DNA from 2 places in the Serratia sp. CoH_122_TC_1 genome. Region 1 is predicted to be linked to the other one. Evidence: predicted binding sites of a transcription regulator. Region 1 holds the regulator's gene; the other holds the start of a gene.

Region 1 (4,068 bases):
TGATGCAAACTCCCTTGCAGTACCGCTACCTATGGCAAAAGAACAAACGGATCGCACGACGCTGGATCTGTTCGCAGATGAACGCCGTCCGGGGCGCCCGAAAACCAACCCGCTATCCAGAGATGAACAGCTTAGAATCAATAAGCGTAATCAGCTTCGACGCGATAAAGTCCGTGGCTTACGGCGTGTGGAACTGAAGATCAACGCGGATGCGGTGGACGCCCTGAACAAATTGGCGGAACAGCGTAATATCAGTCGCAGCGAGCTTATTGAGCAAATGCTGTTGGCGCAACTGGCAGACGACCAGCCAGAACATTGATCATTGCAGCCGCACGTGCGGCGCGGCGTTAAGGATGACGCCCGATCAACATCGTTTTATTCCACCCGGTATCGCATAAACGTGATAAAACCCCGGGGTAAATTTCTGGCATGATACGCAATTACCGGTAAGGGTTTCCCTTGCTATGGCATCATTTTAATCGGTGTTATCGTGGTCAGCGCTAACATCGTGTAATGCAATTTATTGAATTTAAAGGTTATACGCGATATGGCTAATGTAGGCATTTTCTTTGGCAGCGACACTGGCAATACCGAAAACATTGCCAAGATGATCCAGAAAATTCTTAAGCAACAGTTTGGCGACGATGTTTGCGAAATTCACGACATCGCCAAAAGCAGCAAAGAAGACCTGGAAGGTTTCGATATTCTGTTGCTCGGTATCCCGACATGGTACTACGGCGAAGCCCAGTGTGACTGGGATGACTTCTTCCCAACGCTGGAAGAGATCGACTTCAACGGTAAGCTGGTTGCGCTGTTTGGCTGTGGCGACCAAGAAGACTATGCAGAATATTTCTGTGATGCGATGGGGACTATCCGCGACATCATTGAACCACGTGGCGCCGCCATTGTAGGCCACTGGCCAACCAAAGGTTACCACTTCGAAGCGTCGAAAGGCTTGGCGAGTGACAGCCACTTCATCGGTCTCGCCATTGACGAAGATCGCCAGCCAGAACTGACCAATGAACGTGTCGAAGGTTGGGTAAAACAAATCGTCGAAGAGTTGAGCCTGGCCGAGATCGTCGGGTAACGCCAAAGGTTGAACAAAAGCCCTGCAAAGTGCATAGTGTTGCCGGCAGGGCCGTCATCGGCAGTACGGATTACTGCAATAGAAGATACACATTTGTAACTTCTCACATCGTCAAGGTAGACTGAGATATCGGTTTATCCCATCCATCAAGACGTTGCGTGTGCAACATGCAATAGTGCAATTATATCTTTGTTAACAACCGGCGGTTTCTATTTAGGCCAACCGGTTCTATAATGAGACGCAATTAACACTTTGTGCCGACCGATGCCACAGGCGAGAACGCCTCAACTTGATTAGCATAGTAACAGGACTGAATCCGCATGACTGACAACAACACCGCATTGAAGAAGGCCGGCTTAAAAGTCACGCTTCCGCGACTCAAAATCCTGGAAGTACTGCAAAATCCGGAATGCCATCACGTCAGTGCGGAAGATCTGTACAAAAAACTGATAGATATGGGCGAAGAAATTGGCCTGGCTACGGTTTACCGCGTACTGAACCAATTTGATGATGCAGGCATTGTGACTCGTCACAACTTCGAAGGCGGCAAGTCCGTGTTCGAACTGACCCAGCAACATCATCACGACCACCTGATTTGCCTGGATTGTGGCAAAGTGATCGAATTCAGCGATGAATCTATCGAAGTGCGTCAGCGTGATATCGCCAAACAACACGGCATCAAGCTCACCAACCACAGCCTGTACCTGTACGGCCACTGTGAAACGGGTGACTGCCGTGAAGACGACACTCTGCACGACAAAAAATAATGTCCTTAACCGGCATTGAGAACCGCCTTAACGGCGGTTTTTTTATGCCTGAAGCAAATAGATAAAAAAATCCCCGGACAGGCCCGGGGAAAGATCATAGCTAAATGACAACAATTGCAGCGGCACTTCTCCACGGTACTTCTCACTTCCCACTTACACCCACTTCAACGTCAACTCCCCCGCCGACACGCGGATGAGTAAACTCGTTACAATGCATATTCAAGAAAGAGCAGCCGATCAAAAAACATGGCCTTGGCTTGGTCAAACACACCACGAATGCGGAACCCCTTGTTCAAATACATTTTGCAGGCATCACTACTTTGCCAGACGCACAGCGCGATGTTTTTCGCCTGGCGTTGATCCGCCTGTAGCTGAATCAAGGCAAACATTTGGTTAAAATACCCCAGCCCCCGAAATTGGCTCTCAATCGCCAAGCTACAGACAAAATAATCGTCAGCGACACAGTGGCTTTGCACAAAGCTGTCGTAAGCCTCATCAAGAGGTTTCATTTCATCGCGATAAAGGTAGTCCGTGTCTATGGCATACAGTTCACTGACGGCCGCCGCATTGAAAAAACCGACAAACTCACCGCGCCGATCGTAAGCCACGGTGATCAGATCCAGGTAAGGTTCGATATTTTGCGCCTGCTGCAAAGACACCAGATCCAGCCCAGCACGATTGCCAACGGAACAGTATTCCAGGTAGCTCGTGCTAAAAATCAGCTTTGCCATGCGGGTCTTATCCGCTTCACCCACCTGCCGTCCCGCCATGAAATGCAACGATCCCCGCGGTTCAGGCGGCACAGCCTCCCCCCCCCCCTGGGCAGAACGCCAGTAATGCCCAGCCGCTATCTGCCGCCGGTTGTCGGCAATCAGGTACTCCCCAAAAAGCTGGTTTACCCGATCAAGCCGCTGATCATGAGAAAGCACCGAATAGTAGTGGTAATGATCGATGTCGGACCGAATCTGCGCCGGATAGGCCATGCGAGGTACTTCATCAACGGTAAATATTTCCGCATAGCGTGCCAAATCCAGCGGCTGCTCAAGCTGCCAATCCAGATTTTCCAACCGGCTAACACATTGCTGGTAGCTCTGCTCTTCTTCTTGCGACAACGGTAGCCGCTCATTGGTGATCACATCTTCCAGCAGCCGCATACCGCGAATACCGCAGGTCACCGCCTGTGGGGTTGCGTCATACAAAACACCATGCATCTGGCAAAAACGATCGTGGCTGAGGAAAGTACGTTCAATATGGCGACTCCACAATTGGTAAAAAGGATCGAACAGCTTCCGTTCATAAATCGGATTTCTTTCCGGTACCTCACTGCTTTCCCCCGCATAAATTTGATCGAGCCCAGCTAACATCCTGCACAGCGCCATATCTCCCTTACGGCTGATGATCATTCCCGTTTCGTCGAGGAACAAATTCAACCAACTGACGTGGCTAACTTCACCTCCGGGCAGGAACTGAAGATAGTCCGGAACCTCAGGCTTGATCAGAAACAGTGTCGCCGCTCGGTGGGGAAGTGTGTCGATATCCATATACACGCCCCCCATCTCAATCAAAATCAAAAAGCGGAAGTAGTCGGACAGTGTGGCGTAATAGCGTTTATCATGGAGCTGATGGATAAACCCCAAACTATTACCGACTCTTCTTTGCGCCAGTTCACTCAACGAATGCACCTGCAGGCGATGGTTACCGGCATCGTACTCACCCAACTGGCCGCCATGCGTTTGGGGTGAGGCAATGAAACAGGCATCCTTTGCCAGCTGCTTTGCATCCCAAACCCATAACATGCCGACCCAGTCACGAGCCTCGCCACGACTCACCGCTTGTTGTGCATCCCCCCACTGAGAGATAACTTCTCGCGCGTCGTCAGGAATGGCTCCGCCCAACCAAATGCGGTGCAGCAATTGTTCCCCTGCGGCAAGTGCCCGCGTGGGCACGCAAAATAGTGAAGAACAGCGTGCGGCATCAAATAAATGCCCCTGCGCAGACAGCCATTCCCGTAGTTGATTCACCCCACGTTGATAACGCGCCTTTGCCGCTGGCGTAGCCTGACGTTGGCACTTCACGAATTCAAACTTCAAATCGCTTAGCCGCGCCTCATATTCAGCCCGAAACAGATCATCCTGCAGGGCGCCAAAATGCCCGTTGTTAAGCGCCATCGGCAGCCATCCTTATTAATGGACCATAACCCTGCGGATTTTTACT
Region 2 (4,068 bases), on a different contig from region 1:
GCAGCATATGCATTTAGCTCGTTGCGTTGATGACTGAACAATGCGTTTACGGGCACAACACCCATTTTCAGCAACGCAAAAAACGTCACATAGAACTCGACCACGTTACCCAGCTGTACCAACGCGGTATCACCGCTTTGCATGCCCCGGCGCTGAAGGGCGGCAGCCAGCCGATCGGAAAGCTGGTTAAGCTGGCGATAGCTCAGGCTACGCTGTGGGTCGATCAACGCGATGGCGTCATTTTTGGCCTGACGAGTGGCGATGTCGGTCAAGGGCCGATCGGTCCAATATCCGCGTTCACGATAACGACGGGCTAAATCATCAGGCCAGGGGGTAAAAGCAATACTCATGGGAATGTCTATCCTTGGTTCAGGCCAAACGCCCGCGAAATGGTACTGAGTTTGGTGCCGGTTTCATGCCATTCAGATTCCGGCGAAGAGTCTTGCACTATGCCGGCACCGGCAAACAGTCGCACCTGGTTGCCCTGCACCGTGCCGCAACGAATCGTGACCACCCACTCACCGTTACCTTCAGCATCACACCAGCCGACAATCCCGCCAAACAGGCCGCGATCAAAGGGTTCAAGTTGTTTAATCACCTGGTGTGCCAATGCCGTCGGCGTACCGCACAGCGCAGGCGTCGGGTGCAGCAGGCAGGCCAGCGAGAGCGCATTCTCCGCACGGCTGGTTGCCTCACCGTCGATCGGTGTGGACAGGTGCCACAGCGTGGTGGTGCTCAATAATTCTGGCGTGGTTGGGATATTCAGATAGCTGCAGCGTTCTGTCAGCACCTGCCGCATCCCTTCGGTGACAAACTGGTGCTCATAGCGATCTTTTTCTGATACCAACAGCTGTTGACTGATCTCGCGATCTCGCTGTGGATCGGCATGGCGTCGAGCGGATCCTGCCAATGGGTTAGAGAAAAATTGAGCGCCGGACTTACGTAGCAGAAGTTCTGGGCTAGCGCCCAGCAATGCCCCCTGCTCCAGCGGTACGTGGAAGTGGAAACCATGCGGGTTCTGGGCGATGATACGCGCCATCAACGCCTGGCGGTCCACCGGCTCGCGCGTTTCAATCTCCAGCAGACGCGACAGGACCACTTTATCCAGCTGGTCGCCTTTGGTCGCCTCTACCGCATCCGCCACCATTTGCATGAAGGGTTGCTGGGCAGGCACTTCTCTTTGCCGGGTAATCTCCGGCAAAGCGTCCTGTGGGGATGTCACGCTGGCCAAAAAGGCATCGCGTTCAAACCATTGGGTGCGCTGGGGAATAAACAGCGCTGAGGGTTGATGAGTGTCAAAAGGGATCGCACCGCACAAAACCGGGTTCTTAACTCCCGCCAGTTTGGCCTCGGCAAACGCATGCTGCACCGCCTGTTGGAATTCGCCATTCAATTGGTCGCCATCCAGGGCCGGCAGCGTGATTTTGGCGAAGCAGCCTTGCGTGCTCAGGCTACGGAAAGGAGAGGTAAAGAAAAAGCCGGAAGTCGGCGACACACCTGCGACAGGCTGTTCGCTGCCCTTGCTTTGTGGCTTCTTCTGCCCGGTACCCTTTGCTGTCACACTCATCGGTTCTCCCTTTCGTATCATTAACAATAACCTGTATAATAATGATTATCATTTGTATTGAATCGCGTTAAATTACCCTCGTGAATATGCTATGTCAATAAATGTAAACAGTTCTTCCAATCATAATCATGATATAAAACCAGCAGCTTTAATTATATAAATGATAAGTATTACCATTTAACGTCTGAGGAATGCTTTATGAAGAAGAATCTGCTCATCAGCCTGGCGCTATTTGGCATGATGGCTATCGGTGCAGCCCATGCCGCAGACGCTGGCTGGCCGCGTAAAATTGAAACGTCACACGGCGTGGTGACGCTCACACAGCCCCCTGCCCGTATCGTTTCCACCAGCGTTACCGTTACCGGCACCCTGTTGGCGATCGACGCGCCGGTGGTCGCCAGTGGTGCCACTACGCCTGGTAGCCGTCTGGCTGATTCACAGGGCTTCTTCCACCAGTGGAGCGCTATTGCGGCGCAACGCGGCGTTAAACGCCTGTACATTGGTGAACCCAACGCCGAGGCCATCGCCGGTGAAGCCCCGGACCTGATCATTATTTCGGCAACCGGTGCCGATTCCGCCCTGCGCTTGTACGATCAACTCTCCGCCATTGCCCCGGTGTTGGTCGTCAATTACGACGACAAAAGCTGGCAGGCGTTGGCGACTCAATTGGGTCAGGCCACTGGGCACGAAGCCCAGGCACAAAAAGTCGTCAGTGATTTCGATGCCCGCGAGAAATCGCTGAAACAGCGTATGACCCTGCCGGAGCAACCCGTCTCCGCCTTGGTATTCAGCGCCGACGGTAAGTCTGCCAATCTATGGACCGCTGAATCTTCCCAGGGCCAAATGCTCAAGCAGCTTGGTTTTACGCTGGCCGTCCCACCCGCCAAGCTGAACAACAGCCGCAGCATGGGAATGCGCAAAGACATTATTCAACTTAGTGGAGAGAACCTGGCGGAAGGCCTGAACGGCCAGACGCTGATGCTATTTGCCAACAACGACAGTGACGCGCAGCGGCTGATGGCGAATCCTTTCCTGGCTCATCTGCCGGCAGTGCAACACAAGCGGGTTTATGCTCTGGGGAATGATACTTTCCGACTGGATTATTACAGCGCCAGCAATCTGCTGACGCTGTTGGAAAAACAGTTTATTTCTCAGTAGATTCTGCGGCGGGCTGGAGATCATTTTCTTGCCCGCCACTGCCAACCTGACGCAAACCACGCATCGCGAAAGCCAGCACTACGCCGAGTACCGCAACACCAAAACCAAAGCTGGTTGATGTCATCGCCGGCAGCATAAACGCCCCCATCGCCCCCAACAGCAACGCACCCAGTGCATCCCCTACCACGTTTTGCGCCGTCCACAAGCCATTAATACGCCCAAGGAATGCATCTGGCGTCAGGTTCTGGATCAACCCGTACTGCAACAGTGAGTTCAACGCACTCAGGTAACCGAAAACCACCAGGAAAAACAGCGCCAGGCCATACCACGGCATGAGACCGAACAGACCAATGGCAATAAAGGCGCCAATCGCCGTCATCAGCATCATCCAACCCGGACGTGCAACCTGGGCAACTCGCCCACTGGTGAAAGCCCCTATCGCCGCACCCAGTGGGACAGCAGAGTACATAAAGCCCAATTGTGCTGCGCTGACATGCCACATGCCGGACATGGCCGGATACAGTACTCGCACTGCACTGGCCATGGTCAGCAATGCGCCGATCAGCGCCACCATACCGATCACCCGGTTGCGGAACAGGAAGCCGAAACCGCCGGCGAGCGCACGCAGCGGGTGCTCACGCGGCTGCGGTGGCGGCAACAGCTGAGGCAGACGCAGTAAAGGGATCAACGTCAGCAAGGTACCAAACGCCGCCAAACCGTAGTTCCACGTCACACCGGCATTGGCGATCACCAAACCCCCGATCGCCGGAGAAAGGATTGAGCCAAAGCGGACGGTCAACATGCTGATAGCCCCGGCCTGCACGATATTTTCACGCCCTACCAGCGCGGGCGTTGCCGCCAACAGTGCCGTAACGCCGACCGCACCAAAGAAACCGTCCCAGACCGCCAACAGATAAATCAGCGTCAATGAAGGTGCTGGCAACGCGGCGTTCAGACACAGACCGATAAAACCAATGCCGCAAGTGGAGCGCGCAAACAAAATCAGACGGCGACGTTCGTAGCGATCGGCCAGTACACCGCCCATCAGCAACCCGGCAAACATGCCGCTACCTGCCAGCGTTACGGACAACCCGACCAACAACGTCGATCCGGTCAAGGCTTGAATCTGAACCGGGATCGCAATGGCCATCAATCCCAGTGCGAGAATGGAAATAAAGCGCGCACAGAATACGGCGCGAAAAGCGCCATTGGTCTTAAGCAGGCCAAAATCAAGCAAAATAGAGGGCTTACTCATCAGCTTTCTCACCACAACTAAAGAAAAGGGGCAGCGTCTATAGCCAAAATAATTGGCGTTGCATCAAGGCGGCAAGAGCGAGCATCCC

Evidence for each region. Region 1 encodes Fur, which represses iron uptake genes when iron is present. Its sites were predicted from a motif close to ATAATAATGAGAACNACTATCAA; they were not measured.
Region 2: the regulator Fur is predicted to act here: its motif matches at 1,603-1,625, upstream of AC2FC2_RS25745 (isochorismate synthase).

The regions. Positions count from the first base shown of each region.
Region 1 covers NZ_JBXWLA010000015.1:45,286-49,353, forward strand. The annotation lists gene ybfE (LexA regulated protein) at 32-319, shown strand; gene fldA (flavodoxin FldA) at 548-1,087, shown strand; gene fur (ferric iron uptake transcriptional regulator) at 1,408-1,854, shown strand; gene AC2FC2_RS18760 (glycosyltransferase) at 2,061-4,022, opposite strand; gene galE (UDP-glucose 4-epimerase GalE) at 4,012-4,068, opposite strand, start outside.
Region 2 covers NZ_JBXWLA010000030.1:26,950-31,017, reverse strand. The annotation lists gene AC2FC2_RS25750 ((2,3-dihydroxybenzoyl)adenylate synthase) at 1-350, opposite strand, end outside; gene AC2FC2_RS25745 (isochorismate synthase) at 359-1,567, opposite strand; gene fepB (Fe2+-enterobactin ABC transporter substrate-binding protein) at 1,766-2,725, shown strand; gene entS (enterobactin transporter EntS) at 2,712-3,980, opposite strand.